4 regions of the Paenarthrobacter sp. C1 genome follow, and region 4 is predicted to be linked to each of the others. Evidence: riboswitches for the same ligand, from Rfam matches in the RefSeq annotation. Region 4 holds a riboswitch; each other region holds the start of a gene.
The links. A riboswitch is a leader RNA that binds a small molecule or an ion and turns the genes downstream of it on or off. The one in region 4 is predicted to bind S-adenosylmethionine.
Positions count from the first base shown of each region.

Region 1: another riboswitch for S-adenosylmethionine. It lies ahead of ACNAOU_RS19505 (DUF1737 domain-containing protein); the one in region 4 lies ahead of ACNAOU_RS14570 (aminotransferase class V-fold PLP-dependent enzyme).
Region 2: another riboswitch for S-adenosylmethionine. It lies ahead of metX (homoserine O-acetyltransferase MetX); the one in region 4 lies ahead of ACNAOU_RS14570 (aminotransferase class V-fold PLP-dependent enzyme).
Region 3: another riboswitch for S-adenosylmethionine. It lies ahead of ACNAOU_RS05190 (hypothetical protein); the one in region 4 lies ahead of ACNAOU_RS14570 (aminotransferase class V-fold PLP-dependent enzyme).

Region 1 covers NZ_CP186052.1:4,168,804-4,176,352, forward strand. The annotation lists gene ACNAOU_RS19490 (PLP-dependent cysteine synthase family protein) at 1-582, opposite strand, end outside; gene ACNAOU_RS19495 (aromatic amino acid ammonia-lyase) at 579-2,141, opposite strand; gene ACNAOU_RS19500 (NtaA/DmoA family FMN-dependent monooxygenase) at 2,141-3,469, opposite strand; SAM riboswitch class IV at 3,625-3,736, shown strand; gene ACNAOU_RS19505 (DUF1737 domain-containing protein) at 3,750-4,013, shown strand; gene ACNAOU_RS19510 (rhodanese-like domain-containing protein) at 4,010-4,420, shown strand; gene ACNAOU_RS19515 (O-succinylhomoserine sulfhydrylase) at 4,421-5,629, shown strand; gene ACNAOU_RS19520 (hypothetical protein) at 5,640-6,257, shown strand; gene ACNAOU_RS19525 (glutamate--cysteine ligase 2) at 6,254-7,456, opposite strand.
Region 2 covers NZ_CP186052.1:1,562,085-1,569,633, forward strand. The annotation lists gene ACNAOU_RS07370 (histidine phosphatase family protein) at 1-194, opposite strand, end outside; gene ACNAOU_RS07375 (CPBP family intramembrane glutamic endopeptidase) at 281-1,051, shown strand; gene ACNAOU_RS07380 (VOC family protein) at 1,193-1,831, opposite strand; gene ACNAOU_RS07385 (bifunctional o-acetylhomoserine/o-acetylserine sulfhydrylase) at 2,047-3,363, shown strand; SAM riboswitch class IV at 3,548-3,665, shown strand; gene metX (homoserine O-acetyltransferase MetX) at 3,680-4,801, shown strand; gene ACNAOU_RS07395 (hypothetical protein) at 4,845-5,294, opposite strand; gene ACNAOU_RS07400 (winged helix DNA-binding domain-containing protein) at 5,340-6,494, opposite strand; gene ACNAOU_RS07405 (SGNH/GDSL hydrolase family protein) at 6,522-7,364, opposite strand; gene ACNAOU_RS07410 (alpha/beta hydrolase) at 7,435-7,549, shown strand, end outside.
Region 3 covers NZ_CP186052.1:1,070,150-1,077,698, forward strand. The annotation lists gene ACNAOU_RS05165 (LOG family protein) at 152-1,285, shown strand; gene ACNAOU_RS05170 (peptidase M10) at 1,299-2,231, opposite strand; gene ACNAOU_RS05175 (matrixin family metalloprotease) at 2,352-3,245, opposite strand; gene ACNAOU_RS05180 (VIT1/CCC1 transporter family protein) at 3,332-4,495, opposite strand; gene ACNAOU_RS05185 (hypothetical protein) at 4,734-4,925, shown strand; gene ACNAOU_RS05190 (hypothetical protein) at 4,922-5,221, opposite strand; SAM riboswitch class IV at 5,238-5,357, opposite strand; gene ACNAOU_RS05195 (sodium:solute symporter) at 5,468-7,003, opposite strand; gene ACNAOU_RS05200 (helix-turn-helix domain-containing protein) at 7,284-7,549, shown strand, end outside.
Region 4 covers NZ_CP186052.1:3,103,823-3,111,371, forward strand. The annotation lists gene ACNAOU_RS14545 (sigma-70 family RNA polymerase sigma factor) at 1-275, opposite strand, end outside; gene ACNAOU_RS14550 (DoxX family membrane protein) at 455-970, shown strand; gene aroA (3-phosphoshikimate 1-carboxyvinyltransferase) at 977-2,344, shown strand; gene rsgA (ribosome small subunit-dependent GTPase A) at 2,347-3,462, shown strand; gene hisN (histidinol-phosphatase) at 3,534-4,358, shown strand; SAM riboswitch class IV at 4,529-4,642, shown strand; gene ACNAOU_RS14570 (aminotransferase class V-fold PLP-dependent enzyme) at 4,675-6,081, shown strand; gene ACNAOU_RS14575 (class I SAM-dependent methyltransferase) at 6,129-6,950, shown strand; gene ACNAOU_RS14580 (metal-dependent transcriptional regulator) at 6,960-7,549, shown strand, end outside.

The DNA.
Region 1 (7,549 bases), 1.1 Mb from region 4:
CACGAAATGCGTCACCAGCCCACCCGTCTGTTCCCAGATCTCCGGCCCCGTGGTCTCGTAATGTGCCAAAGGATTGGCCGGATTGTCGAACTGCATGGGCCGCCAGGCGCCGGGTGTTTCCGCGGTAATCCGGGCGGCCACGGCTCGCGCGTTCTCCGGAGACTCGGACGGCGCGTTCCAATCCGTCAGGATCACCCGCGCGCCATAGTTGTGCAGCGCAGCGAGTTTTTCCTCGGAAATGGTGTCGCCCGTGACCACCACCACCGGGTGGCCCGTGAGGTGCCCGATCAGCGCCAGCCCTATCCCGGTGTTGCCGGACGTGCTCTCCACAATGGTGGCCCCCGGCCTCAGCTCCCCCGAGCGCTCGGCCGCCCGCACCATACTTAGTGCCGTGCGGTCCTTGATGGAACCACCGGGGTTCTCGGACTCCAGCTTGACGTGGATGACACTGCCGAGCCCGCGGCTGAAATTCTCCAGCTTGACCAGCGGAGTGTTCCCCACCTTTTCCAGGACCGAGGCGTCGAGACCATCAAGACCCCCGGGCAGTGCATGCAACCCATGCTTACGGGTGGCCGTGCTCATGGCGTCGCCTCCTCTGTTTCAGTGAAAAGCTGATCCACGGCTTCGCGCAGCACCGTCCGCGAGCGCTCCACCAGGTCCGGCGCCGACGGCCGGTCCGCCAACACATCAGCAAGCCGGCCCGCCACCAGCCCGGTCCCGTTGCCGAGCGGCTGCGCAGCTTCGGCTTCCAGCAGGAGGTAGGAAGCCGTGGGGGACTCGATGGCCAGGAGCTTCTCCGCGGCCTCAATCGACTTCTCCAGCTGTTGCAAGGCCAGCGGAGCAAGCGTCGAGTGGTCCTCGATGTCGGCTGAGAGCGTTGGCGCGCCGAGGGTCGCCGGAGCCGCCAGGAATTTGAGTTCGGCCAACAGTCCGGCCGCGGAATACCAGAGCAGCCCGGGCAGCTCCTCCTGGATCAAGGCAGACGCCGCACCGGGCGCGGAGGACGCCGCTGCCAGGTGCCTCGCCCGGATGGCCCGCTGCGGTGGATACAGCTTGGCGATCCGCCGCTCGCTGGAGATCCCCACGTGCGCCAATCCCAACCGCAGGCTTTCGAAGGACAACGCCAGCTGCATGGGTTGGAAGTTCCCGCCGGACACCATCGTTCCCGACTCCACATCGACCAACGGGTTGTCTCCCCGGCCGTTCAGCTCCACTTCCAGGGCCGAACGCAACTGCGCCACCAAGAACCGGAACGCCCCGTGGGTCTGCGGTGCAGCCCGGAAGGACAACGCGTCCTGTACCGACACTTCCCTGCGGACATCCTCCAGCCAGCCACCGCTGAGAAGCCGTCGAACAGCTGCGGCCGAGTCCCGCTGGCCGTCAACCGCCTTGGCCCTCTGGATGGCCGGCGAAAAGGGACTGAGGTTTCCGCCGCCGTCGTACCTTGCGATCGCCTCCAGCGACAATGAAAGCGCGACGTCGGCGAGCCGGGCCAGGTGCTGCAGGCGCACCAAGGCGAGGGCTCCCGCGCCCACGGAGTAGGCATTGGCGCTCACCAGGGCCAAGGCCTCTCCGGCAGCAGGTTGCAGGGCTTGCAGGCCGGCGTCCGCGAGGGCTTTGGCGCCGGGCACCAGCATGCCGGAGGCATCGAACGCTTCCCCCTCGCCCAGGGCTACGGCAGCGACGGCGGCCAGCTGGGTCAGGTCGGAGGAACCCACGGACCCTTCGCGCGGGATGGCGGGGTAGACGCCGCGGTTGAGCAGTTCGGCGTAGAACCCTGCGGTCCCGACACGCACTCCGGAGCCGCCCCGGCTGAACCCGACAAGCCGGGCCAGGATCACTGCGCGCGCTGCGGCACGATCCAGATACGGGCCTACGCCGCTGTTGTGATACCTGATGACCTGCACCTGGTAGGCGAGGAGGGACTTCTCCTCCACAGCAGTGTCCCGGCCTGACCCTAGAAGGGTATTCAAACCGTAGATCCGTTGGCCGGAGGCGGCCGCCTCCTCCACGATGTCCCTTCCCCGTCCGATCAAATTCAACGCTTCTTGGTTGAGTTCCACGTGAAATGTCGGATCCGCAGCCGCTTCCGCCACAGCCAACGCGGAAACGGGGCCCGTCCCGATGGTGAAAATGCCCATTAGAAATCCAGCAGGTTTTGGCGGAATCCGCCGTTGCCGTAACTCTTCCTCAACAGGCCGCGGCGGCGGAGTTCCGGGGTCAGCTTGTCCAGCACACCGTGCACGGTCACCGGATCAACGAAGCCGGAGAACAGGAAGCCGTCGCCCCCTACGGCCGCGCCGGTCTCCTCCAGATAATCCGCAATTTCTCCCACCGTGCCGATGATCGAATCCCCGGCACCACCGCTGCGTGCCTGCAGGATTTCACGCAGAGTGGACCCGGGAGGGGCAGCCTTGGCGAAGTGCTCCAAGGTGCCCTGGTTGCTGTTGGTGCTCAACTCCGGAAGCGGGGCATCGAGGTCGAACTTTTTGAAGTCGATCACGGACAGGTAGGAGATGGAGTTGAGCTGGCTGTCGATGTCACGCTGCGTCAATTCCCGGCGCTGCGCCCGCAACTCCTCGGCCTCGGCTGTGGAACCCACCACGGTGGGCTTCAGCACGAAAAGCACCTTCACGTCGTCGGGATTCCGGCCGGCTTTCGCCGCCTCGGCCCGGATCGAATCCCGGTAGGCCTTCATATCGTCAACGCCGCGGGCGAGCGCAATTGCCACATCCGCGTGACCGCCGGCAAACGCTTTGCCCCGCGGAGAGGCGCCCGCTTGGACAAGCACGGGTTCCTCGGGCAACGGTGCCGTGTTCAACGGCCCACGGACCTTGAAGAAGTCCCCGTCGTGGTTGATCGGGTGCACTTTGGTATGGTCCGCAAACACCCCGGCTGAAACGTCCTCAAGTACAGCGTCGGCCTCCCAGCTACGCCAAAGCCGCCTGACGACGTCGACGAATTCCTCCGCTTTTTCGTACCGGAGGTCGTGTTCGATCTGCTGGTCCAAGCCGTAGTTCTGCGCGGCGAGATCGCTGCCCGAGGTGACCACATTCCATCCGAGCTGCCCCTCGGAGAAGTGCTGCAGGGTAGCGAGGAGCCGGGCCGCGGTGAAGGGCGGGTAGAAGGAAGCGCTGACCGTGGGAACGATCCCCAGGTGCTCCGTGGCGGAAAGCAAGTACGGGACCAACGCCAGAGGATCGTGTTTCGGCGCAAAGGAAGCATGGGCCAGCGAAACCTCGGCAGTACCGCCATAGGTGTCCGGGACGGTCAGGGAATCCTCGATGATGAACAGGTCCAGCCCGGACAGCTCGAACGCGCGCACGGCCTCCTGGTACAGGGCCGGTTTCTTCCAGTCGTACCCCAGGCTGTAGCCCGGAGTGCCCCAGCCCTGCACCCCGAAACCGTGCCCCACGAACCAACCAAAATGCAGCATGGGCTTGAGTGTAGAACTGCTCTGTCCGTTCACCGCGACCTGATTTCATACGAAGTTACAGGGGGTCGTACTGCGTCAATTATGCTCCCGGGACGTCTTAATTGGACCCGTACTCCAGTACCGCCCGGTTACGCAACATGACGACGGCCGCCGTGCGGGCCGTCGTCGTGAATGCTACGTTTTTCTTGAGTAATGAGAACCAGCGCAAAGCCCTGACTTGCTGGTCGGCAACCCTCTCTCCGGCGGGGTGCCTCAGGTGACTACTCGGCGTATCGACAACTCGAACTGCAAGCGTGACTGAGGAGCACCAGCAATGCCTGAACCCACTGAAGAAAAACTCTCTTACCGCCTGATAACAGGCCCGGATACCCGCGACTTTTGTGAGCGGATCACCAACGCCCTGACGGATGGGTACGTACTGCACGGCAGCCCCGCAGCCACGTTCAACGGAACCGACGTGATCGTCGCGCAGGCCGTTGTCCTGCCCGCCGCGATTGCCAGCGCCGATGCCGCAGTCGCCAACGCCGTTGATGAACTGGATACCGACGACGAAGAAGCATTCGAGGGCCACGCATGAGCTACGCAGGTGACCTGACCCCGCAGGACGCGTGGGCCAAGCTTGAACAGGGCGCCATCCTGGTGGACGTCCGCACCGAGGGCGAATGGGCCCACATCGGAATCCCCGACACGAAAGCCACCGAGAACGATCCCCTGTTCATCCAGTGGAACCTCGCCGGCGGCATCCCGAACTCCCGCTTCATCGAGGACCTGCAACAACAGGCACCCGAGGACGACGGCGTGGAGCTCGTCTTCATCTGCCGCTCCGGCCAGCGCTCCATCGCCGCCGCCATCGCCGCCACGCAGGCAGGATTCACCGCCTACAACGTCCTTGAAGGCTTTGAGGGCGAACCCGACCGTTACGGCGAACGCACCGTCAATGGTTGGAAGAACCGTGGCCTGCCAACGAATCTGGGGACCGAGTAAGTGACTTTCAATCCTGACGCCGCCGGCTGGAGCCCCGACACCCAGGCCGTTCGCGGTGGACTTGACCGTACCAACTTCCAGGAAACGGCCGAACCCGTCTTCCTGAACTCCGGCTTCGTTTACGAATCCGCCGCCGCGGCAGAACGCGCGTTCACCGGCGAGGACGAACGCTTCGTCTACTCCCGCTACGGCAACCCGTCCGTGGCCACCTTCCAGGAGCGGCTGCGCCTCCTCGAAGGTACCGAGGCTTGCTTCGCGACGGCGTCCGGCATGTCCGCCGTGTTCACCGCACTGGGTGCCCTGCTGGCTGCCGGGGACCGCGTGGTTGCTGCCCGTTCCCTCTTCGGCTCCTGCTTCGTGATCCTCAACGAGATCCTTCCGCGCTGGGGCGTGGAGACGGTGTTTGTGGACGGACCGGACCTTGACCAGTGGCGTGAGGCTCTCTCCGAGCCGACCACCGCCGTCTTCTTCGAGTCACCGTCCAACCCGATGCAGGAAATCGTGGACATCCAAGCCGTCAGCGAACTGGCGCATGCCGCTGGGGCGACTGTCGTCGTCGATAACGTCTTTGCCACTCCCCTGCTGCAGCGCTGTGGCGAGCTGGGCGCCGACGTGATTGTGTACTCAGGCACCAAGCACATCGACGGCCAGGGACGCGTCCTCGGTGGCGCGATCCTGGGCACCAAGGAGTTCATCGATGGACCGGTGAAGCAGCTCATGCGCCACACGGGGCCATCGCTTTCGGCTTTCAACGCCTGGGTGTTGACCAAGGGCCTGGAAACCATCGGGCTCCGAGTCAACCACAGCTCGGCATCGGCCCTGAAGATCGCGGAATGGTTGGAGCAGCAACCCGCCATCAGCTGGGTCAAGTACCCCTTGCTGAAGTCGCACCCGCAGTACGAGCTCGCCGCGAAGCAGATGAAAGCCGGAGGCACAGTGCTCACGTTCGAGCTCTCGCCGTCCGCTGGCCGCTCCGCGAAAGAAGCCGCGTTCGCGCTGCTTGATGGATTGCGTGTCATCGACATCTCCAACAACCTTGGTGACTCCAAGTCGTTGATCACCCACCCTGCCACCACCACCCACCGGGCCATGGGTCCGGAGGGCCGGGCGGCGATCGGGCTGTCCGATGGCGTGGTGCGCTTGTCGGTGGGGCTGGAGGACGTGGACGATCTCATCCTGGATCTGGAGAAGGCCCTCAAACAGGTCTAACCTTGCTGGCATGAGGCATCCATACCGCCGGGCGGGGGCTGTCATCGTTGCGGGATCGGTGGTGTGGTTGGCCGGGATTTCACCGGGATCCCGCGTGTACCTCATGCACGACCCCGCAGAGCGCCTGCGTTTGCTGCTTGCCAGCGAGCGCGGATGGGTGATCGGCCACCACGCGGCCGCTGCAGGAACCGCCGCAGTCCCGGTGGGCTTCATGGCGTTCTCGAAAGCACAACCGGCAGGGACCTCCAAAGCGTGGGCGTCCGCGGCAGCAACAGCGCTGCTCGCGGGCGCACCATTCTTCATCTACAGCTTGTCGCGGCGGGCCTCGGACCTTGAGCGTTTCGCTTATTTTCGGGGATCCAATGCACCGTTCCTCGCCTACTCATGGCTGCATGTGCTGGGCTTGGCTGCCTTGGGCGGCAGCCTGCTGAAGTCCCCCGCCAAACGATGGGCGGGGATGACGGCAGCAGGGATGGCCGTGGTTTCCGGGACCGTCCTGGCGACCACCAAGGACATCCCGCCCCTGGTTTTCTACCTCACCGAAGGAGCCGTCGGAGCGTACCTGATGGCGTGCCCGGAACCCGGGGACATCGGGGATAGCGAGAACATCCGAGACATCGAGGGCTAAGGCCGCCGCACTCTGGTCAGCAGCGGGACAGGGTCCTTGAACGCGCCCGGGTCCTTGAACGCGCCTGTCGCGGTGCCACGAACAGTCACCTTCGCAGCGTGCGAGACCACGGCGGCAAGGGCTTCGGAGCCGGGCGGGTTCCCGCCGTCACGATGCCTGGCGCTGTACCGTGCCGCTGAGTCCCGTTGTTCGAGCGCTCCGTTGCCGCGTCCCAGAATTTCGGCAATGCCCGCCTTGACCAGCGCCAATTCACCTTGGTCATCCAGTACCGGGCTGAGATAGTCAACCAACGCCCACACGACATCAGCGGCAGGCTGGGGCCGGAAATCGCCGAAGTCCAGGAGGTCTCCCCGCAAACCGGAATTACTGGCCCGCCAACCCGCCATCCGCAGCAGGGCGGTCGGCACCGGGGTGGGATCAACGCCGTCGAGCATTTCCAAGGAGGCCGTCTCCACCAAAGCCCGCACCAGCACCGCGATCAGCGCCGCGTCCTCTGCGCGGAGGCAGACGTCGGCGACCCGGACCTCTACGGTGGGCTGGTTCCTGGCGATCCGGGCATCGAAGTAGATCATCCCCTCATCCAGGACTACACCGGTATCAAGCAAGCGCTGCACCACGCGTCGATAAGCCGTGAGCGAGCCAAAAAGCGATGACGGCCCGGACGTGGGCCACCGGTTCCATGCCTGCGTGCGGTAGCTGTCGAACCCGGTCGGAAGCCCGCGCCAGTAGGGCGAATTGGCCGAGAGCGCGGTGAGTACCGCGAGTTTGTCCCGGATGTGGTCCAGCACCACCACGCCTTCCTCCGGGGACTCCACTGAAGTGTGAACGTGGAACCCGCACGTCAACTGCTCGGTGGCGATGATGCCGAAGTGGTCCAGCATCGCGGCGTACCGGGGATCCGGGGTGGTGTGCGTGTTCGAGGCCAATGGTGAAGTGGCGATCGCTGCAACCCTTGCACCGTGCCGCCGGGCAGCTTCATCGGCCATGGCGCGGCCCCGGCGAATCTGCTGCAGGAGTTCGGCATAGCTGTGACACGGCCGCGTTTGGGTTTCGATTTGCTCCAGCTTGAGCTCCTGGCTCAGTCCGGTCTCCGTGGCAGGTTCCTCGTAGCCGGCCAGAAGCGCGTCCGCGAGAGCCAAGGGCATGCCCGTCACCGGATCAACGATGAGCAGTTCTTCCTCGACCCCGAAAGTCCGCATGCTCCATTCTGCGTCACGGGTGGCCTTCAGAACACAGGGTGGGACTGGCAGTTTGGCCTGCGGCAAACAGATTCTGCTGGATCATCGCCCTTG
Region 2 (7,549 bases), 1.5 Mb from region 4:
TCCAGCGTCTGGTAGGCGCGCAAATAGGGGGAAACATAGACGCAGACCTGCTGCCCGTCGAGTTTGCGCCGCAGGTCCTCGCCGGCCAACCGCGCCTCCTCGACGCCCTGGTCCGTCAGCGGAATCCGATAATCCGGCACGCGGTTGTAGATGGACGTGTCGGCGTTCGCGGCGGACTGTCCGTGCCGGATCATGAATATTCTCTCTGGGGCACCCATCCCACCAAGCATAGGGCGGCGGTTCCCGGCAAAGAGGCAGGAACTGCGGGCAAGATAGGTACATGTTCCTTGCTTCCCGTCGCCGGCTGCGCGCCGAAGTGCTCATTGTCCTGGGCTTGTCCCTGGGCCAGTCGGCTGTCTACTCCGTGGTGCAACTGCTCGACAAGATGACGCGGGCGCCGCTGGCTGATGCAACGTCCACGCTGAACAGGTCCCAGAGCACCCGCGAATATTTCGATCTCACGTACCAGCTTCTGGATATCCTGTTCGCCCTGGTGCCCGTGGCGCTGGTGTTCTACTTCCTGTCCACGCACGTCCAGGCCACCAGGGACGGTGAAGGTTCGGCGTTCGCCCGGCTCGGCTTCAACTTGGTCCGCCCCGGCAAGGATCTGCTTCAGGGCCTGGGCCTCGCGGCGCTTATCGGCATACCGTCCCTTGGCCTCTACGCGGCCGGCCGGGCGCTGGGAATCACCACTGCCATTGTGCCCAGCGGCCTGGATGCCTACTGGTGGACGGTTCCCGTGCTGATTCTCTCCGCCGTGCGACACGCCATTGTGGAAGAAGTGATTGTGGTGGGGTATCTCCTGGACCGCTTCGGCAAGTTCGGCTGGAGCGTTCCGGCGGGCATCGTCGTCAGCGCCCTCCTTCGCGGGAGTTACCACCTCTACCAGGGCTTTGGCCCGTTCATCGGCAATGTGGTGATGGGCCTGGTCTTTGGGTGGATCTACACCAAGACCAAGAGGGTGATGCCCTTGGTGATTGCCCATGCCCTGCTGGACATTGTGGCGTTCGTTGGATTCAGCCTGTTCGGCAAAGCGGTGGGCCTGGGCTGAGCAGCCGTGAAAGCCGTTGCAGCCGTTAAAAGTATCCGGCCGCCATCGGTGGGTGACGTCATTGGCACCCGCTGATGGCGGCCGAAGCATTGTTTGGACAGCGGTGTCCAGGGCCGGGACCAGCCCGGATCAGGGGAACGGTCAGATGGTGACGGCTCCGGAGGCGGTTTCGAAAGTGACGGCCATGATGCCCGGCGTGCCGCGTGGTGCTATCCACTGGACCGCGACGTCCTCGAGAGGCTTCTCCACTGGCTCGCCCAGCCATTCGGTCACGCGTTCGGCGGAGCCCGCGATCGTGAGGCTGGACATCTTCACATCGCTCTCGTACACCTTGGACGGGTGAAGTGAGGGGTCGCCCTCCCACTTGAGCAGGTACGGCACCTGGGGATCGGCGATCAAGCCGAGGATGCCGATCTGCTGCCACACCAGTTCGCGGCCGTCAGGGAACTTGCGGTTGCCCGGGACTGCTGCGCGACCGAGGCGTTCCTCAAACGGGGCGAGGTCGTCAACTGCCACGCACCAGCCCATCCAACCGCCGCCGGCGGCTGAGCGTGCACGGACAGCTTGGCCGAAGGGTGCTTTGTCGGAAGCAGGGTGGTCCAGGACCTCCACGACTTCCAGGTACTTGTTATCCGCAAGGGGAATGATCATGTTCCGGGTGCCGAAGCGCGGGTGCACTCCGCCCCGGACTGCGTCCACTCCCAGAGCCGCGGAAATTCGTTCGGTAGTGGCCAAGAGGCCATCTCGTTCACAGGCGTAAGAGACGTGATCCATGCGCATGGCTTCATCTTGGCACTTTGTGATCGGTGTCTCAGCTAAGCCAACCCTAACTAAGGTGGGATCTCGCGACGGGCGTCATGGAAGGTCGCAAAAGAGCCCATATATTCTGCTGGCGTCACAAAGCTGTCCAAGGACCCGGACACTTCCTAGACTGGCCGCAGCTTCCTTCCCGCAGCTATTCCGCCGACCACACGCGCCACGAACAGGAGAATTCCATGTGCCAAGGATGGTCTTTCGAAACCCGCCAGATCCACGCAGGCCAAGAGCCGGATGCCGCCACGGGCGCGCGTTCCCTGCCGATCTACCAGACAACGTCGTTCGTTTTCCCGAGTGCTGAAAGCGCGGCCAACCGTTTTGCCCTGGCCGAACTGGCTCCGATCTACACCCGGATAGGCAACCCCACGCAGGACGCCGTGGAACAGCGCGTCGCGAGCCTCGAAGGCGGTCTGGGTGCACTGCTGCTCAGTTCGGGCCAGGCAGCCGAGACCTTTGCCATCCTGAACATCGCCGAGGCCGGCGACCACGTCGTCGCGAGCCCCAGCCTCTACGGCGGCACGTACAACCTGCTGGCCCACACGCTGAAGAAGTTCGGCATCTCCGTGACTTTCGTCGAGGACCCGGACAACCTCGAGCAGTGGCGTGCGGCCGTCCAGTCGAACACCAAGCTGTTCTTTGGTGAAGTCGTCTCGAACCCACGCCAGGACGTGCTGGATATCGAAGGCGTCGCCGGTGTCGCGCACGAGGCAGGCGTGCCTCTCATCGTCGACAACACCCTCTCCACGCCGTTCCTCATCCGGCCCATCGAGTGGGGCGCGGACATTGTGGTCCACTCCGCAACCAAGTACCTCGGCGGACACGGTTCGGCGATCGCAGGCGTGATCGTGGACTCGGGCAACTTCGACTTCGGCAAGGACCCGGAGCGGTTCCCCGGCTTCAACACCCCGGACCCCAGTTACAACGGCTTGGTTTACGCCCGCGACCTGGGCAAGGACGGAGCGCTCGGAGCCAACCTTTCCTACATCCTGAAGGCCCGTGTCCAGCTCCTTCGCGACCTCGGCTCGGCCGTGTCGCCGTTCAACGCGTTCCTCATTGCCCAGGGCCTGGAAACCTTGAGCCTGCGGGTGGAGCGCCACGTCGCCAACGCCACCAAGGTGGCCGAGTGGCTGGAAGCGCATGACGACGTCGAATCGGTCGCCTATGCGGGCCTGCCGTCCAGCCCCTGGTACGAGCGGGGCCGCAAGTACGGACCCCAGGGCACGGGAGCCATCGTGGCCTTCAACATCAAGGGTGGCGTAGAGGCCGGCAAGCGCTTCGTGGACGGTTTGGAGCTGCACTCCCACGTCGCCAACATCGGTGACGTCCGCTCCCTGGTCATCCACCCGGCGTCGACCACGCACAGCCAGCTGACGGTCGAGCAGCAGGTAGCCGCCGGCGTCAACCCGGGCCTAGTCCGCTTGTCCGTGGGCATTGAGCACATCGATGACATCATTGCCGACCTCGAAGCCGGCTTCCGCGCGGCCAAGGGCGCCTGAACGGGCAGTCCACGCCTGCAGCTGACGCACCCGGCTGACGGACCCGGGGTGCCGTCCACATCGACGATTATTCGCCGGACGGCACCCCGGAGTGCTCTTTCGTGAATGAAGCTGCCCTTGAACGTCACACTGGTGTCACATTCTTCGCCATAACGGTGGTGTCTTTCCTAGACTCTACGTATTAGGTCATGAGTGCCAGCAGATAGCCCCGGCTTGCTGGCCGGCAACCCTCCTTCCGCGGTGGGGTGCCCCGGGTGAAGACCTGGCCTGTTCGCACGCAAGGCGACGGGCAAGCGCGAAGTTAGGTGTCAAAGGAATGACCATCACTGCTACAGCACTTCCCAAATCCGGAGAAGAAGACGGAACCGTCAAGTACGCGGGCATAGGGCCGCTGGCGCTCGAAGCCGGCGGTCACCTCCCCAACGTCGTGTTGGCGTACGAAACCTGGGGACGACTCAACGCCGACGCGTCCAATGCCGTGCTCATCCAGCATGCGCTGACGGGCAGCACCCACGTTGCCCGCGGAGCCACGGACGAGGAAGGGTGGTGGGAGCAGTTGGTGGGTCCGGGCGCCACCATCGACACCAACAGGTTCTTCGTTGTCTCCATCAATATCGTGGGCGGCTGCTATGGCAGCACCGGCCCGTCCTCCGATGCGCCGGACGGCAAGCCGTGGGGTTCCCGGTTCCCCCTGGTCACTCTTCGCGACAGCACGGTTGCTGAGGCCCGTTTGGCGGACCTCTTGGGGATTGAATCCTGGCACGCGGTCCTGGGCGGCTCGATGGGTGGGGCCAGGGCCCTCGAATGGGCTGTCACGTTCCCGGAGAGGGTCAACCGCTGCGCCGTCATTTCGGTGGGAGCCTACAGCACCGCCGAGCAGATTGCCTTTGCGCAGGCCCAAACCCTGGCCATCCGGCAGGACCCGCACTTCAACAATGGGGACTACTACGGCGGTCCGGCTCCGGAACACGGACTTGCCCTGGCCCGCCGGATTGCGCACATCACGTACCGTTCCGCCCTGGAACTGGATCTCCGCTTCGGCAGGGAAGCCCAACATCAGGAAACGCCGCTCTCCGCAGCAGTCCTGGGGGAGCGTGGTCGCTACCAGGTGGAAAGCTACCTGGACCACCAGGGGACAAAGCTTGTGCGGCGGTTCGATGCCAACAGCTATATCGCCATCACCGAAGCGTTGATGTCCCACGACATCAGGCGGGGACGGGGCACACTGCAGGAAGCACTTTCGCGTGCCACCGCCGAGTTCTTTGTTGCTGCTGTGGACACGGACAGGCTGTACTTCCCGGCCCAGTCCAAGGAACTGGCGGCAGCACTGCCGGGGAATGTTCCGGTCCACACCATCCAGGCGCCGATCGGCCACGATGGCTTCCTCACGGAAATCGGCCAATTGTCGGAGCAGCTTCGCGGGGCGTTCTTCGCCTGACCGTGAGGAGCCTGTTCGTAGAGTTGCCTGTTTGTGGACGTGCCTAGCCGTTCATGATCTCCCCGCGTTGTTTCATGTAGTCCTCCATGGCGATCTGGCCATTGGTGAACTTCGCATCCAGTTCAGCCAGCTTGCGGGCGCGGTAGCCCTGGGGCTCGGAACCGGCAGTGGGAAACGGCGCGGGAGCGGGCTGTCCGGCCCGGTAGGAATCGCTTGGGTAGGAACCGCTTGGGTAGGAGGCGTTCGACGGCGGCGCGACCTGCGGAGCCTCGTCTGCAGGGCGGATGACTGCCGGCCCTGGCGGGTAGCCCGGGTAATTCTGTTGCGGGTAGTCCTGCGGCGGGTAATTTTGTGGTGGGAAACCCTGTTGCGGATAATCCTGACCACGAAAATTCCCGTTCTGCAGGCGGCGGGCCTTGGACCGGTTGTACATGCGGATTCCCATGGGAATCAGCCACGAGCAGACGATGATCCAGAAGATCAGATTGTTCACAGTGCAGGCCTCCTAGGTCTTAACCCCAGCTTAGCCCTGTGCCCATCACAGCAGCTTGGCCTCCATGCCCAGGAAAATCCCGTAGCGTTCCGCTTCGGCTTCCAGGGCCATCTGCTCTTCCTTGGTTGTCGGCTTGTCCATCCGGACTTCGAGCCCGCACATGCCCCCTGCGAAGCTGTGCCGCCACCATCCGGCCAGCCTGCCGTCCACGAGGACTACATGCATGGGGCCGTTGTCCTCAGGCAAGTACGGTGCGGTGCCGCCCAGGTAGTGGCGGGATTGCGAGTACCCCATCACGTATTCGTCGAAGCATTGGATGAGGTCGACGCGGGGGAGCACGGAACCGGCCGCTGGACCGGCAGGAGCCTCCAGGGCTTCTACGTCAGCCGAGGCGCCGTAAAAGTCCAGGTCATCGAAGGAGACCCGGGCCAACGTTCCCGGTGATAATTCCGCGGCGACGTTGAGTCCCAACGTGACGTCTTTCATGGTCAGCCCGGACCACGCCGAACAGTCCTTCACGGTAGCCGGTCCGCGACTGCTGAAATACCGCAGGGCCATCTGCCCCAGGGCGTGTTCCCGGTCCGCTCCGCTGAGCGGCCCGGAAAAAGGAGCGGTGACGCGTTCGGAGAACAAAGCGTAGGTCTGCTTCAGGGCTCCTCCAGCCGAACGAACCGGAGCGCCGCTCACCAGAATGCCGCTGATTTCGGCGTGCATGAGGTGGTAGATGAAACCCAGCCCCTTGCCGGGAAAGCCGGCCTGGCCCAGAACATCAGCCAACTCCTCGCGGGTCTTGTGGGCACCATCCGCCACGGCTGCTGCAAGAATCCTCCCACTGTGGGCGGCAGTTTCCCCGTCCACCCCGGTCCGCTTGTACATGCCCTTGTTGCCTTGATGCAGCCGGTCAGCGGACAACGCCATCAACCAGCCCAAGTCATCCCTGTGCACAAAATGCCATGTGGGGCGCAGGATGTGCGTCCGCAGGATGGTTCCGTCGGCAACGGCCTGTTCTACTGCAGCTGCAGTGCTCGAGGGCGTCCGCTGCGCCACGGTCCAACGGGCATAGGCGAATTCCTGCGACTGGACGGCCAGGAGATTGCGCACCACATCCCCTGGAGCTGCACCCAGGGGAGGACGTAACTGTTGCCGTCGGAGACGCAACTGCCGGACCCCCGCTGTACGGGGAGAGTCATCACTCGCCATGCTGGTTCACCGGCCCATCGCTCCCGGCTAGCTCCGCGGCATCACGGTACCGGCGGCACCAAAGACCGGTCCCGGCGTCGGACGCTTTGGCGTGATGCCGTCGCCGGACGATTGGTGACGGAGCCTCCGGATAACCCAAGGTACGAAGTATTCCCGTGCCCAGACCAGGTCCGATGAGCGGGCTTCCCGCCATGTCCGGGGAGGAAGGGCCTTGGGTACCAGCGGCTCCAGGGTGTGCTGGACGTTCAATGCCTCCAGGACCATCATGGCGATGGTGTGGTGGCCCAGGGGGGAGAAATGCAGGCGGTCGGCATCCCACATCTGGGTGTCAGCGAGCTGCCGCAAGGACCACATGTCGGCAATGATGGCGTCATGGCGGGCTGCGACCGTTCGCAGGTTCTCGTTGTAGATGGCAACTTTGCCCCGGATGCGGCCAAGGACCGAGGACGCAGTATCCGGACCGTTGAAGAGGACCACCGTGGCCCCACCCGAGCCCAATTCGCCGACGGCGGCGTCGAGTTTCTCGGCCAGAAGGTCGGGATCACCGCCGGGGCGGATGAGGTCGTTTCCTCCGGCGGAAATGGAGACGAGGTCCGGTTGCAGTTCCAGGCAGGGGCCGACTTGCTCGTCGACGATCTGCTGCAGCAACCGGCCCCGGATGGCGAGGTTGGCGTAGGCGAAGTCCTCGTGTCCGCGTCCCAGCTCTTCGGCGACACGGTCCGCCCAGCCGCGGTAACCGCCGGGATTGGCAGGTTCGGGATCGCCGATGCCTTCCGTGAACGAATCACCCAACGCCACGTAACGGCTCCACGGGTGCTTTTGGGCGGGTTCGCCCGGTTTCACTAAATGATTGTTCTCACTCACGCTCATATCCTGCCCCCAGAGGGCCGACCTACGCCACCGTAGGTTGTTACTTACGGGTAACTGCAAGAATGGAGGCATGACTGAAGCCCCCGCTTTTCCAGCACCTGTTGTCCTCTGGTCCCACGAGGAAGCCGAACGCGCCGGCAAGCCCCTCCTGGTCCTGCTGCACGGCTACGGATCCAACGAGGACG
Region 3 (7,549 bases), 2.0 Mb from region 4:
TGAATTCAGTTGGGTACTGCAAATACTTTTCATGGATCGAAAGTGGAGCAGTGATCGATACTGTACTCCTCGCGGAAATTCATGGCTAGGGTCCAGACCGGTATGGGCGAAATCCCAGTGGCGCGGGCAAGCCCGCTACTAGGCTGAAACCATGAACCGCACGGCAGCGCTAAACCCAAGTCCTCGAACACTCGACGTCGAAAGCGTGGTTCATTTCGATCGGCTGGTCGGTGCCGGAGCCCGGTCAATGCACGGTTGGCACGCGCAGTCGTTGGACCTTCGCGGCTACTCGCGCCAGCTCAAAGCGATGGATCCGCAAGGTGCCATCTTCCTCGGCTGCACCTTCGACACCGGCGTGGAAGAAAGTCTGCGAAGCCGTGGCGCACTGATCTTTCCGAAGCTGCTGGGTGTTCCCTTTGACCCGTACCGCGGCACTCTCTACACCCCGGCGGAGCTCTACCGGGACATCCCGGCTACTGAGTACGAGTCCACCCTCGACGCGCAGGTCTACCAATGGAGCATCCTGCCCGGCCAGCGTCAGAGCCTCGATGCCACGCTCGCCGCAGCGCTGCACGATCACGCCATAGGCGACGCCCTGGACGAGGCATTGGATCAGGGCCCCTTCGCAGGAAGCAGGATTGTGGGAGTCATGGGTGGCCATGCCGCCCAGCGAGGATCCAGGGAATTCGCCGACGCCGCCCGGCTGGGCAGCCTGCTCGCCCAAGCCGGCTTCGCCGTCGCCACGGGCGGGGGTCCCGGTGCCATGGAAGCGGCCAATATGGGCGCCTTCTTCAGCGGAAGGCCCGACGCCGAACTGCAGGCGGCCCTTGCGACCCTCGCCGATGTACCGGGGTTCAGGCCCTCGGTGACGGCTTGGGCGCGTCAGGCGGCGGCCGTCGTCGAACATTACCCGGAAGGCACCCCGACTCTCGGCATCCCTACCTGGTTCTACGGGCACGAGCCGCCCAATCTGTTCGCCACCCACATCGCCAAATACTTCGCCAACGCCATCCGGGAAGCCATCCTGTTGGAAGTCTGCAACGGCGGGATCGTGTTCCTGCCGGGAGCTGCAGGCACGGTGCAGGAGATTTTCCAGGACGCCTGTGAGAACTACTACGGCGCGCCCGAAACCATTACACCCATGGTCCTGGTGGGCCGCGAACACTGGGAACGGACCTTCCCGGCGTGGCCTATGCTGCAGAGCCTGGCCGCCGGGAAGCCCATGGCGGAGCGTATCTTTTTGGTGGACACGGTGGAGGATGCGCTCGCGGTGTTGGCCCGCTAAGACACAGCCCGGATCAGAAGTCTTTGCTGCAAGGACCTGAACCCAATTCCGCGAGCCCCGTCAGGTCGCCTGCGGCATATTCCCGTACCCACGATGCCTGCCCGAACATGAGTTGCCGGGGATCGTCCACGTGGTCCAGGCCCACCAGGTGTCCGAGCTCGTGCATGATGACCGCCACGCCGATGTCCTCCCCGTCCGGGGTGTCCACGATCCCGGCAAACTGTGGTGCATCCAGTGAGACTGTCCCGGTCACGTATGCCTTGTAGCCGTTGCTCAGGCCAATGGAGGAGCTTCCGCCCAGACCCACCGTCTGCCCGGTCAGGCGCGGTACCTGCTCCGGGGTGCTCCAGGCGATCAGCACCGGCGCCCAACGGTCCCCGTATCTGGCCGGCTGATACCCGGAACGGTTGGGGGAGGGAACCTCGGAACTCGGCCCGTCGTAAATGAATCTCAACCCCGTAGCTCTCCCGGTTTCATGGACAGCCTTCTCTACAAGAACCTGCCAGGAAGCCGGTGCGAGGTCCGAATTCACCACGTAGTGGATGGGCCTGCAGGGCGAGTACGCCAAGGGCGTGCCGTCTTCTTTGACTGCCAGGAACTTGTACGAGCTGCTGGCTTGGACCAGCGGGGGCGGCGTGCCGAGGGGCGCGTCGGCTTCTTCACGTCCGGGCAGGGGATCGTCCCGTTGTCCGAAGGGTGCCAGCCCGGGACGTGGCGGCTGGCTCTGGCTTTCCGATGATCCGTAGAGGAATTGCTGCAGCTCTCCGCCGAAATAGGCTCCGGCGCACACGAGTCCCAGAATGCCCAGCAGGAACAGGATGGCGGCGACGCTGCTGTGCTTGATCGGCGGGCGGGGCTCAGGCGGCTCGTGCGGACCCGAAGGCGGAAGGTAATGGGGCCGGGGAGGATCCGGGTCCGGCCACTTGGACGACCCATAAGGTTCCATGGAACCCCCTGACGTGGAGGCCGCGGACGGGCGGTGGGGCGCCGCCGTCGGCCGTATTCGCCAGCATAAGTCCAGCGTCCCCGTGAGTCCATGGCCTTTGTACCCAACGCCTGAACGCTGCTAGATGTCCTTGCGGCAGGGGGCTGATGCCAGGAGATGGAGGCCGTTCAGGTCACCGGCGGCCAGACCGTCCGGTGCCCCGATTTCCGGGTACATGAGCTGGATCGGATCGTTCACATGGTCCAGTCCCATCACGTGTCCCAGCTCGTGCTGCATGACGGCAAGGACGTAGTCCGCGCCGCCGGGATCGGCCAGAAGTTCCGCGATCTGGGGTGTGTCCAGCTCGAGGCTTCCGGTGATGTAGCTTTTGGGGCCCTTGTCCAGCGAATACATGGTGCTGCCGCCCGTGCCGATGACCTTCCCTTCAAGGGCCGGCGCCACTTCTGGTGTGGTCCACGAGATCAGCAGGGGAGCCCACCGGTCGCCGTAGCGATTGGGTTGGTAGGGCTCGCGCCGGTCCGCGGGTTGTTCGTCGGTTGTTCCGTCGTTGACGAACTGGATGCCCGAGGCTGCAGAGATATTGGCAATGGCCGTCGCCAGGAGGGGGTCGGTTCCTTCGGGAGCGGAGGCGTTGTTCACCACGTAGTGCAGCGGCCGGCAAGGGGAATAGCCCACCGGGGTGCCGTCGTCGTTCATGGCCAGGAACTTGTACGAATCATTGGTGGTGCCCGGTGCCGTCGGCGAGGCCAGCGGGGCGTCCGCTTCCTCAAGTCCCGGCGGTGGTGCGTCCGGAATGCGGGCCGAGGTGGGCTGTATCTTCCCGGTTTGCGGGCCGCCCGGGACGCTGACGCCCGGGAACAGTGCCGTGATGCGGGGGTCGCCATTCAGGAACCAGGACACCAGCACAGCGACCGTTGCCGCAATGAATGCCATCAGCAGGCCGAGCAGAACGCGCTGGGTTGTTCCCGATCGCCGGTGCTTCGGCACGTGCGTAGCTTCCCGCTCCCAGTCCACGGTTCTCCATTCCTCAGGCCCTTGGTCACGCGGGGCAGCGCGGAGGACGAACCAACATTACGGTCTGCCGGGGGAGCAGTCCAAACTCAGACGATCGCCGCGCCGAACAGCAAACCGAGACCGTAGGTGGCAGCAGCTGCTCCCAGCCCGATGGCCAGCTGCCGCAGGCCGCGGCTGAGCGGCGACGTACCGGACAGCAAACCCACGACGGCGCCTGTCGCCAGCAGCGCGATGCCCACCAGGACTCCGGCCACCAGGAGCGCGGCCATACCCGTCATCCCGAAAAGGAAGGGCAGGATCGGAACGATGGCTCCCGAGGCGAAGAAGCAGAAACTGGACAGCGCCGCGCCCCACGCCGAACCCACCGATTCATGCTCATCGGCCACCGGTTTCTCGGGCTGCAGGGAGAGGCTGGGATCGCAGTCGCAGCTGAACAATCCCATGCGCTCGGCTGCCCGGTGCTCGGCGGCTTCGCGGGTCATGCCGCGTGCCAGGTACACGAGGACCAGCTCGTTGTGGTCGATGTCCAGCGACGGGGCTGCGGTGAGGGTGGCCTGGGTGGGGAGGGTGGCGTTGAGCAGTTCGCGTTGCGAGCGGACGGAGACGTATTCGCCGGCACCCATGGACAATGCGCCGGCCAGGAGCCCTGCAACGCCGCTCATGAGGACCACGGAACTCGGTACACCCGTCGCGGCCATGCCCATGACCAGCGACAGGTTGCTCACCAAACCGTCGTTGGCGCCGAAAACTGCTGCGCGGAAGGTACCCGAGAGCCGGTTGCGTCCACGGGTCGCCAGGCCCCGGACTACTTCCTCGTGGATTTGTTCATCGGCCACCATCGCGGGGGTGGCGGCCGGCTCGGTTCCGTAGGGGGAGCGGCCCTCTGCACGTTGCGCCAGGGCCAGGACGAAGACCGAACCGAAGTTGCGGGCCAGGAACCCCAGGAACTGGCTGCGGGCGGAAGCTGCCTTGGGCATGCCTGCGTGCTCACCCAGGAGTTTGAGCCAGTGCGCTTCATGCCGCCCTTCGGCTTCGGCCAGAGCCAGCAGGATCTGCCGTTCCTCGCCGTCGCGGCGCTGGGCGAGTTCGCGGTAGACCGCAGCCTCGGCGCGTTCATCGGCAAGGTACTGCCGCCACCGCCTGATGTCCGACGCAGTGGGTGCTGCCGGGTCTGCGGTGTGGTGGAGAGCTGCGGGTTCGATGGCGGGGTCCGGAGCGGGGCTCGACGAACTGTGGGATTCCTGGTGCATCTGCACTTTATCTCCTGTGCTGGGTGGGGTAGTTGCGGCCCCATTGCACGCACCACACTACCGCTTATTTGCAGGGTTTTTTGGCTGGTATTCCTTAGCTGGAATGTTCGGTGCACCGTAATTTCCGGCTCTGCTTGACCCTCGCTTTGGCCGGTGCTCAGATGGAAGGACAGGGGCGGGGAGCCTCCCCGCACTCGGTTAGCGGGCTCTTACAGGCCCACGGGACGGAGGTTGCACCATGGACACCACCGAATCACACGCCAAGTACCCGGAACGCACCACCATCGAGTCGGACCCGGCCTACGACTACGCCGAAGACCAGGAAGTGGACGAGCCCTGGGTTGAGGAAGTGGACGCCCCCGAGGACGATGAACGGGTGGTGCCGATCGATGAGACCGAGGAATTCCGTGGGGAGGAAGAGGAAATCTAGTCCTCGTCCCGGCTGCCGAGGGCGAACAGGCGCGGCTGGCCATCCCGTTTTCCTGTCGCGGCCACAGTAACCGTCAGGGTCCGGGACGCCTCGCACCACGTTGAGGGCCGGACGGCCTGGGCCAGCGCTTTGGCGATCTGCTGCGGATGGGGATGCCGGAAGAACAGGGTTTCGTTCCTGGCCACTATGGTGACCGTGCCCAGGTAAAGGTCGACGGCGGGAATCACCGTGACGTTCCGGGCTTCGGTTTGGCCGGTGGTGTTGTGGGCGTGGCTGGCATCGCTCTGATACGGCAAGGTGCTGCTCCTGTGGAGAGTGCTCTTGCCCGCTCGGTTGTCTCAGGTCCGGGACGGGCCGCTTCCTCATCCGAACCACCCGTGAACATGGGGTTGGTGCATGGCCAGTCGGAGCTTGGCGCCACATCTCTTGAAGCTGGGACAACAGTACCGCACCTGAGGTTGTGAAGGCCCTATTGCCGGGGACAAAACGACGGCGGTGCTGCCCCCGTGAAGGGGGCGGCACCGCCGTCGGGTATTGCCTGGTTACTTGCTGCTGCCCACCGGGTGGACTTCCGGCGGCAGTTCCTCGGAGATGGCGCCGGCTACGCGCTTGTCCCAGGCCTCGCGGACGGCTGCGTCCGTGGGCGGAGTCAGCAGGGAGACCACGACGTAAACCACCAGGGAAGCACCGAGGCCCCAGTAGATGGGCTCGTTGGCGTAGACGCCGTCTTCGCTCGGGATGACACCAACCGCGTACATGATGAGCAGGGCCAGTGTCAGAACTGAGCCGACTGCCATGGACCATGCAGCCGCGATGCCCGTTCCGCGCTTCCAGACCAGGCCGCCGAGAATGGCGACCAGGAGTCCGCCCACCAGGATGTCGTAGGCGATGGTCAGGGCAACAACGACGTCCTGCGCTGCCATGGAAATCAGGACGGCAACGATGCCCAGGCCCAGGACCCAGTAGCGGTTAGCCTTGACGTCGTGCTCGGGGTTTTCCGTGTCGTCGGTGTTGATCGTCTTGCCGAACCAGCTGGCCACGAACGGGACAACGTCTGCGCGGGCCACCGTAGCGGCGGCGATCAGGGCGCCCGAAGCGGTGGACATCATCGCAGCCACAGCCGCGGCCATCACCAGTCCGCCGATGCCGACGGGCAGGATGTGGGTTGCCACCTCTGCGTAGACAACGTCCTTGCCGAGGTTGGCGACATCGATGTCCGGGAGGGCGACGCGGGCAGCCAGGCCGATCAGTGCGCCGGCGATGCCGTAGAGGATGCAGTAAACACCGGCGGTAGCTCCGCCCCAGCGTGCAACGGTGGCGGTCTTGGCGGTGAAGACGCGCTGCCAGATGTCCTGGCCGATCAGGAGGCCGAGGGTGTAGACCACGAAGTAAGTGATGATGGTCTGGACGCCGATGCCGTCGATCTGGAAGAAGCTGGCGTCAAGGCGCTCACGGATGCCGTCCATTCCGCCGGCTGCGTTCAGGACGAACGGCAGCATCAGGAAGAAAATGCCTACGGTCTTGATGAGGAACTGCACCTGGTCTGCCAAGGTGATGGACCACATGCCGCCGATGGTGGAGTAGACCAGCACGATGGCGCCGCCGACGGCGATTGCCAACCAGCGTTCCCAGTCGAAGAGCACCACGAAGATGGTGGCGTAGGCGCCGGTGGACGTGGCGCAGAGCATGAGGGTGTAGGCCAACATCACGATTCCGGATGTCTGGGTGGCTTTGCTGCCGTATCGCAGGCTCAGCATTTGGGAGACCGTGTAGATCTTCAACCGCTGGATGGTGCCGGCGAACAGGAGGCTAAGGAGCAGCACGCCGGAGCCGATGGCCACCACGAGCCACATGCCGGAGATGCCGAACTTGTAGCCGAGGCCCACGCCGCCCACGGTGGATGCGCCACCGAGGACCACGGCGGCCATGGTGCCTGTGTAGAGGAAGGGTCCCAGGCGGCGGCCGGCCACCAGGAAGTCGCTGTTGTTCTTTGTGCGGGACTTGCCCCACCAGCCGAAGGCCAGCATGGCGAGCAGGTACACCACCACGATTGCGATATTAATAGCCGAAGATTCCATGAACGGTCCTTGGAGCTGATGCACGGAGGTTGGGGTTTTCGACGATACTCCTGCGATGCGTCGAAGTCTCTGTGCGGATGATTGGAGATTTGGGTTTGGAGCTTGGGGATGTGTTGTGTGCCTCACAGACAACACTTGTTGCCTATGAGGATATGTTGTGATCGGAGTAACAGTCAAGATCCTTTGGACTTGGTTACGCCCGCAGTGGCCCTGTTGGCGTGCCTCCCGGCTACTATTGCTCCAATGACAGGGCCACATGACAGGCCTGAAAGGTTCGTGAATGAAGGCTCTACCCGTTGAACCGAGCAATGTTCCCGTTGCCATCGGTTCCAGAATCCGCGCAGCCCGGCAAGCGCAGCGCCTCACCATCGAGCAGGTTGCGGACGCCACCGGGTTGACCAAAGGCTTCCTGAGCCGCGTGGAGCGCGACCTGACATCGCCGTCGGTGGCTTCCTTGGTGACCCTCTGCCAGGTTCTGTCCGTCTCCGTCGGCGACTTGTTCGCCGCGCCGGAGACCCATCTGACGCGTCGCGACGACGGCCCCAG
Region 4 (7,549 bases):
GCCATCCTCATGGCAGCCGAGTACAGCTGGTCGACGTACTGCATTGCGTCGCGCTCAAAACGCTCGCGCCGCTGCTCCGGGCTCTCCGCTGCAACATCGACGGCGGCCGGCGCCGGGGCGTTATCGTCGTCCGTCGCGTCGGCTGCTTCGTACATGGCCGCTGCGGCCGGTTCAATGGTGCTCATCGTTGCCAAGTCTACTGTCAGCTTGGGAGAATCCGGCTGCACCCCGTACCCGGCCTCCGGTAGAACCATGCGGTCCTTCACCAAAGTCAAAAAACCAACTCCGTTCAGCGAGCGGCAACGCCGTGCCGCAGTCCGGTCTCCACCGCACCTGAAACTCACAACGGCCGCTGCTGGGTAAATATTCCGCAAAAGTGCAAGACTAGATCCGACTGCACCCCGTGAACACAACACTCATCGAACAGTGTGGCAAGCCACCCAGGAGGCAAAACATGTCTTTTATCCGTTTTCTCGCGCGGCCCATGCTCGCATCCAGCTTTGTCGTTGCAGGTCTGGACAAGCTCAAGAACGCTGACGACACCGCCAAGCAACTGTCACCGGTCCTTCGACGAGCCTCTGAATCGCTGCCCTTCAAAGCGGACGAGAAGACCCTCGCCCGGGTCCTGGGTGGAGCCCAGCTCGGCGCCGGAGCCCTGCTCGGACTGGGTAAGCTTTCGCGTTTCGCAGCGACGGTGCTCGCGCTGACGTCCGCCCTGAACTCCTACGTCGAATGGCGTTCAGCCGACATCAGCACCAAGGAGGGGCGCACCGCCCGGAAGGCCCAGCTCCTGAAGAACATCTCACTTACCGGCGGCGTGTTGTTGGCGTCGGTGGACACCGAAGGCCGTCCGAGCATCGCCTGGCGGGCCGAGCACCTTGCCGCCGACGCCAGGAAAGTCACCGGCAAGCAGATCAAGAAGGCAGACAAAGCAGTGCGCAAGGCCGTAGACAACGCAGTTGGAGCATAAGGAAGCATGACAGGTACCACCGCCGCCAATACCGAACCGGACAAAGCCGCCAGCCTCCCGCTATGGCCGGCCCCTTATGCCAAAGGGCCCGTGGACGCCACAGTGACGGTCCCAGGTTCAAAATCGCTGACCAACCGGTACCTGGTGCTGGCAGCCTTGGCGGATGGTCCTTCGCGGCTCCGGGCTCCGCTGCATTCACGCGATTCGGCCCTGATGATCCAGGCCCTCCGGCAGTTGGGTGCCACCGTCACCGAGGTACCCGGTGACGGTGACTATGGGCCCGACCTGGAGATCACTCCCCTGGACCCCTCTGCTTCGAGCTCAACGACAGCCATCGACTGCGGTCTGGCCGGTACCGTCATGAGGTTCGTTCCCCCGCTGGCTGCCCTGCGCAGCGGCGCCACAGTCTTCGACGGCGATCCCCATGCCCGTAACCGTCCCATGGGAACCATCATCGAGGCACTGATCGCCCTGGGAGTTCCGGTCGCAGCCGAAGGCGGCAGGACGCCGTCGTCCCTTCCTTTCACGGTGGAAGGCACCGGCGAGGTGCGCGGCGGTCACTTGGTCATCGACGCGAGCGCTTCCTCCCAGTTTGTCTCGGCGTTGCTGTTGGTAGGCGCCCGCTTCACCGAAGGCCTGCACTTGGAGCACGTGGGCAAACCCGTTCCAAGCCTGGACCACATCACCATGACCGTTGAGGTGCTTCGGAGCGTGGGCGTTACTGTCGATGACTCCGTACCCAACCACTGGCGCGTTTCGCCCGGTAGTATCAGTGCTTTCGACCAGCGGATCGAGCAGGATCTCTCCAACGCCGGCCCCTTCCTGGCCGCCGCCCTGGCAACGCACGGCACCGTCCGCATTCCCAACTGGCCCACCGGCACCACACAGGTGGGCGATCTCTGGCGGACCATCCTTGCTGCCATGGGCGCAAGCGTCACCCTTGACGGGGGAACACTGACGGTTACCGGCGGCAATGAGATCAAGGGTGCTGATTTCGACGAAACCAGCGAGCTCGCGCCGACTGTAGCCGCACTTTGCGCTCTGGCTACCGGCCCTTCGCGATTGACGGGCATCGCCCACCTCCGCGGACACGAAACAGACCGCCTCGCTGCCTTGGTTGCCGAGATCAACCGCCTTGGTGGCGATGCGGAAGAAACTGCCGATGGCCTGGTAATTCGCCCAGCTTCCCTCCATGGCGGAGTGGTACACAGTTACGCAGACCACCGAATGGCCACTGCCGGCGCCATCCTGGGACTCGCCGTCGACGGCGTCCAGGTTGAAGACATCGCCACAACATCCAAGACGATGCCCGAGTTCCCGGAGATGTGGGCACGAATGCTTGACTCCGCCGGCACGAATGAGGCCGGCAACTGACCATGGGCCGCGACGCACGTTCCTGGGACGAATCCGATGTCCGGATCCGTCCCAACAAAAAAGGATCACGACCCCGGACCAAGGACCGTCCCAGCTACGATGACGCCGTGATCGGACGGATCATCACGGTGGACCGCGGGCGGTACCGGGCAATCGTGGACGAAGACTCCCCCAACGAACGCATCATCATCGCCGCACGCGCCCGCGAACTCCGGCGCAACCCTGTTGTGCCCGGTGACTTCGTGGCCCTTGTAGGCGACGTTTCCGGGTCTCCGGACACGCTGGCCCGGCTGGTCCGGGTGGAAGAACGCCGGACCCTCCTTCGCCGCAGCGCCGATGACACGGATCCGATCGAGCGGGTAGTCGTGGCCAACGCCGACCAGCTGGTGGTGGTTGTTGCAGCCGCGAATCCCGAACCGCGGACCGGGTTCATCGACCGTGCCCTTGTGGCGGCGTACGACGCCGGTATTGAGCCACTGCTGCTGATCACCAAAGCCGACGTGAAGGATCCCACTGAACTGCTGGCCAACTACGTCAGCCTGGATTTCCCGGTGATTATCAGCCGGACAGCCGATTCTGAAGCCGGCGGCATTGATGCCCGATCCGATGATGGGCTGTCGGCCCGGTTGGACAGGGATGCTGTTTCCCGGCTCCGCGCACACCTCGGTGGCAAAGTGACCGTCATGCTGGGCCACTCCGGTGTCGGCAAGTCCACCATGGTCAACGCGTTGACGGGCGCCGAGCGGGCCACCGGCGGCGTGAATGCCGTCACCGGACGTGGCCGGCACACTTCGTCCTCGGCATTGGCGCTGAAGCTCGCGGATGCCCCCTCGGGCAGCTGGATCATTGACACCCCCGGTATCCGCTCCTTCGGCTTGGCCCACGTGGATCCGGACCGGATCCTGCATTCCTTCCCGGACCTCGAACCCGGCACCGAAGCATGCGAGCGGGGATGCAAGCACGACGCTACGGCAGTGAACTGCGGGCTGGACGCCTGGGTCAATGAAGGACATGCGGGCCCTTCAGGGGTGGCGCGCCTGGCGTCACTGCGTCGCCTGCTGGGCGCGGACCCACGCCTGGAGGCCAAAGAAGCGAAAGAGCTCGGCACGGTTACTTGATGACACTGGAAAACTGAGGGTGCAGCGGTAACGTCCCCACCGCCGCCAGTATTTCAGGATAGTTTGGTGCCATGACCCAACCCGCTTCCACCTACAACGACGACCTGCGCCTGGCCCATGTCCTCGCCGATTCCGTCGACGCCCAAACCATGGATCGCTTCAAGGCCCTGGACCTGCAGATCGAAACCAAGCCGGACCTCACCCCTGTCACCGATGCCGACAAGGCTGCGGAGGAGGCTATCCGCGGTCAGTTGTCGCGCTCGCGTCCACGTGATGCAGTCCTGGGTGAAGAGTTCGGCAGCAGTGGCCACGGATCGCGGCGCTGGATCATCGATCCCATCGACGGAACAAAGAACTTTGTCCGCGGCGTTCCAGTATGGGCAACGCTGATCGCGCTCGTCGATGAAGGCGAGCCCGTCGTTGGTGTGGTCAGCGCTCCGGCGTTGGGCAAACGCTGGTGGGCAGCCAAGGATATGGGCGCCTACATGGGTCGGTCCCTCGCTTCAGCAACCCGCCTCAAGGTGTCCAACGTTTCACGCCTGGCCGACGCTTCCATGTCCTACTCCAGCCTGTCCGGCTGGAAGGAGCGGGGCAATCTGGACGAATTCATGGACCTCACGGAGGACGTCTGGCGCACACGTGCCTACGGTGACTTCTGGTCCTACTGCCTCGTGGCCGAGGGCGCGGTGGACATCGCCTGCGAACCGGAGCTGAACCTCTACGACATGGCGGCGCTCGTCCCCATCGTGACGGAGGCAGGCGGGCGCTTCACTTCCCTGGAAGGCGAAGACGGACCGTTCGGCGGCAACGCCCTGGCCACCAACTCCATCCTGCATTCGGAAGTCCTGAAGCGGCTGAACCCCGGACTGGACGACCTCCTGCAGTCCCAAGCCTGAGGCCGGCACTACTCCGGATTGCCGAATTTTCGACGGCGGACGCCCGCTTTTGTGCGCGTCCGCCGTTTTTTGTTCGCGGAAACTGGGATTTGGCATTCCGCGTAACAAAGCGCTTAACAAAACCCCACGGCTTTGGATCGTCCCCCGGACGTGCCTTAGCCTTTTTTACAGGTCACGAGTGCCAGCGCTAAACCCCGGTTTGCTGGCCGGCAACCCTCCATTCGCGGTGGGGTGCCCCGGGTGACGACCCGGCCGGTCCGGAACGGATGCGGCAAGCGCGGATCCCCCTGTGGGGGTCCCTCTTGAGTGAGGTCCCATGAGCACAGTCACGTTCAACGCAAACACCATCCCTTCCTTTGTTGACGAAGCCGCCCTCGAATCGGCAGCTGCGCGTCCCCTCGCCGCCGTCACGGGCGCGGAGCTTCAGGCGCCTCTGATCCAAGGTGGCCACGTCCGCTATGCCAACCTCGACTACGGCGCGTCAGCCCCTGCGCTGACGATTGTTTCCGCCTACCTCAACGAGGTCCTCCCGTACTACGCCAGCGTTCACCGCGGGGCAGGCTTCGCCTCGCAGATCAGCACCTCCGTCTACGAGAATTCCCGGAACATCGTCCGTGACTTCGTTGGCGGACGTGCAGACGATTCGGTGATCTTTACCCGGAACACCACGGACTCCTTGAACCTGCTGGCCGGCTGCCTCCCGCAGGTCGACGGCGAGTTTGCCGGCGAGGTCCTGTACTTGGACATTGAGCACCACGCAAACCTGCTCCCGTGGCAGGGCGTGCCGCACCGCAGCGTGGTTGCGGCGCCGACCCTGGCCGGAACACTGGACAAGATCGAAGCCGAACTGGCCCTGGGCGGCGTCAGCCTGCTCGCCGTCACGGGCGCCTCGAACGTCACCGGAGAGATCCTGCCGATCGCCCGGCTTGCCGCGCTGGCCCACGAGTACGGCGCGAGGATCGTGGTGGATGCAGCCCAGCTCGCTCCGCACCGCCGCGTCAACATCGCAGAGGCTGACGTCGACTACATCGTCTTCTCAGGACACAAGCTCTATGCGCCGTTCGGCGCAGGAGTGGTAGTGGGCCGCCCGGACTGGCTCGACGCCGGGATCCCGCACCTGGCAGGTGGTGGCGCTGTCCGCGAAGCGCGCTTGGACTCGGTCAGCTGGGCCACGGGTCCGGCGAGGCACGAGGGCGGTTCCCCCAACGTCCTGGGCGCCGCGACGCTCGCCCGCGCCACTCAGGTGCTCGCCGGCCTCGACCAGGACGCCTGGCACGCACACGAAGCGGGCATCCGCAGCTACCTGGTTGAGGGCCTGGAAGCCATCGACGGCGTTACAGTCCACCGGATCTTCAGCGATTCCGAGGACACCATCGGCGTGGTCAACTTCTCCGTAGAAGGATTCGACGCCGGACTGGTCGCCGCATATCTGGCGGCCGAACACGGAGTGGGCCTCCGCGACGGACGTTTCTGCGCGCATCCGTTGCTCAAGCGGCTGGGACTGCCTTCGGGTTCCCTGCGCGCAAGCTTCGGCGTCGGCTCCCGGTTGGAGGACGCCACCAGGCTACTGGCAGGCATCGAGGAACTCAAGCGCAACGGCCTGGGCTGGGACTATGTGGTGGACGAGGGCCGCTGGGTACCGGCCAACGACCACCGCAGCTACCCCGAGTGGGCGCCCAACACCCCGGGCACAGCCGGTGCCGCTCCCTGCACGGTCGACTAGAGGGTAAATTCGTAGGGTACCTCTAACGGCCCTGTGAAGGAGTTTGCGTGTCCCTGCGCTCAGCGAACGGCGCTCCAGTCACTCCCGGTCCCGCCGGTCCCCGCGGACCCAAGCTCCATGCCTCCCGGCGCCATGAACTTGGCCAAAGCTTCCAGGATGGCGGAGAGCACTACGATCGCGTGCGGCCGGGCTATCCTGTGGACTCCGTTGATTGGCTCCTGCCCGAAGGGGCGTCGACAGCTGCGGACCTCGGCGCAGGAACGGGCAAGTTCACGGCACTCCTGGCCGGACGCGGACTTGAGGTGGCCGCCGTCGACCCTTCCACCGATATGTTGGCGCAACTGCGAAAGACCTACCCCGATGTTCACGCGACGGAGGGGACGGCCGAGGCAACCGGACTGGCGGACTCAGCATTCGACGTCGTCAGCGTTGCCCAGGCCTGGCACTGGTGCGAGCCCCTTGCCGCGAGCACGGAGATCGCCCGTATCCTGCGCCCCGCGGGGGTTCTGGGGCTGATCTGGAACCAGTTGGACACCTCAATTCCCTGGGTCCATAGGCTCTCGCGCATCATGCATGCAGGCGACGTCCACAAGCCGGGATTCCGGCCGGTTATCGGCCCGGAGTTTCACGGACTGGAACGCCACCTCACCAGGTGGGAGGACCCGATCTCGCCCGAGGACATCATGGAGTTGACCAAGTCGCGCAGTTACTACCTGCGCGCCAACGAAGCGACGCGGGCCAAAATCATGGGCAACCTCCAGTGGTACCTCTACGAACACCTTGGCCACGCGCCGGGAGACACGGTGCCGCTGCCCTACCTGACGCAGACCTGGCGTGCATACAAAGTCCACGATGCCACACCACGGTAGGCTAGGGGTGTGAAGACCAGTACGCCCTCCTCCTCGATCGAGGACTACGTCAAGGTCATCTACTCCTATACGGAGTGGCAGGACAAGCCGATCACGTCCTCACAGCTTGCCCTGCGGCTCGGGGTCGCCAATTCCTCGGTGTCGGAAATGGTGCGAAAGCTCAAGGACCAAGGCCTCGTTGACCATCAGCCCTACAGCGCCATCCGTTTGACCTCCGAAGGCATGCGCCTCGCTCTTTCGATGGTTCGCAGGCACCGCCTCATTGAGACGTACCTGGTGGAGGAACTCGGCTACAGCTGGGACGAGGTCCACGACGAAGCCGAGATGCTGGAGCATGCGGTGTCCGACACCTTCATCGAACGCATGTCAGCCAAGCTCGGCCACCCCGTGCGGGACCCCCACGGCGATCCGATCCCGTCAGCGGACGGTGCCGTTGACTTGCCGCATGCGTACCGCATGATCGAACTCGACCAGGGCCACTCGGGCCGCATAACCCGCATCAGCGACGAAAACCCCGAACTCCTCCGGTACCTTGCCGCGGAGGACATCGCGCTCGACGCACCCGTTGAAGTGATGGGGCGCAAGCCTTTCGGCGGGGC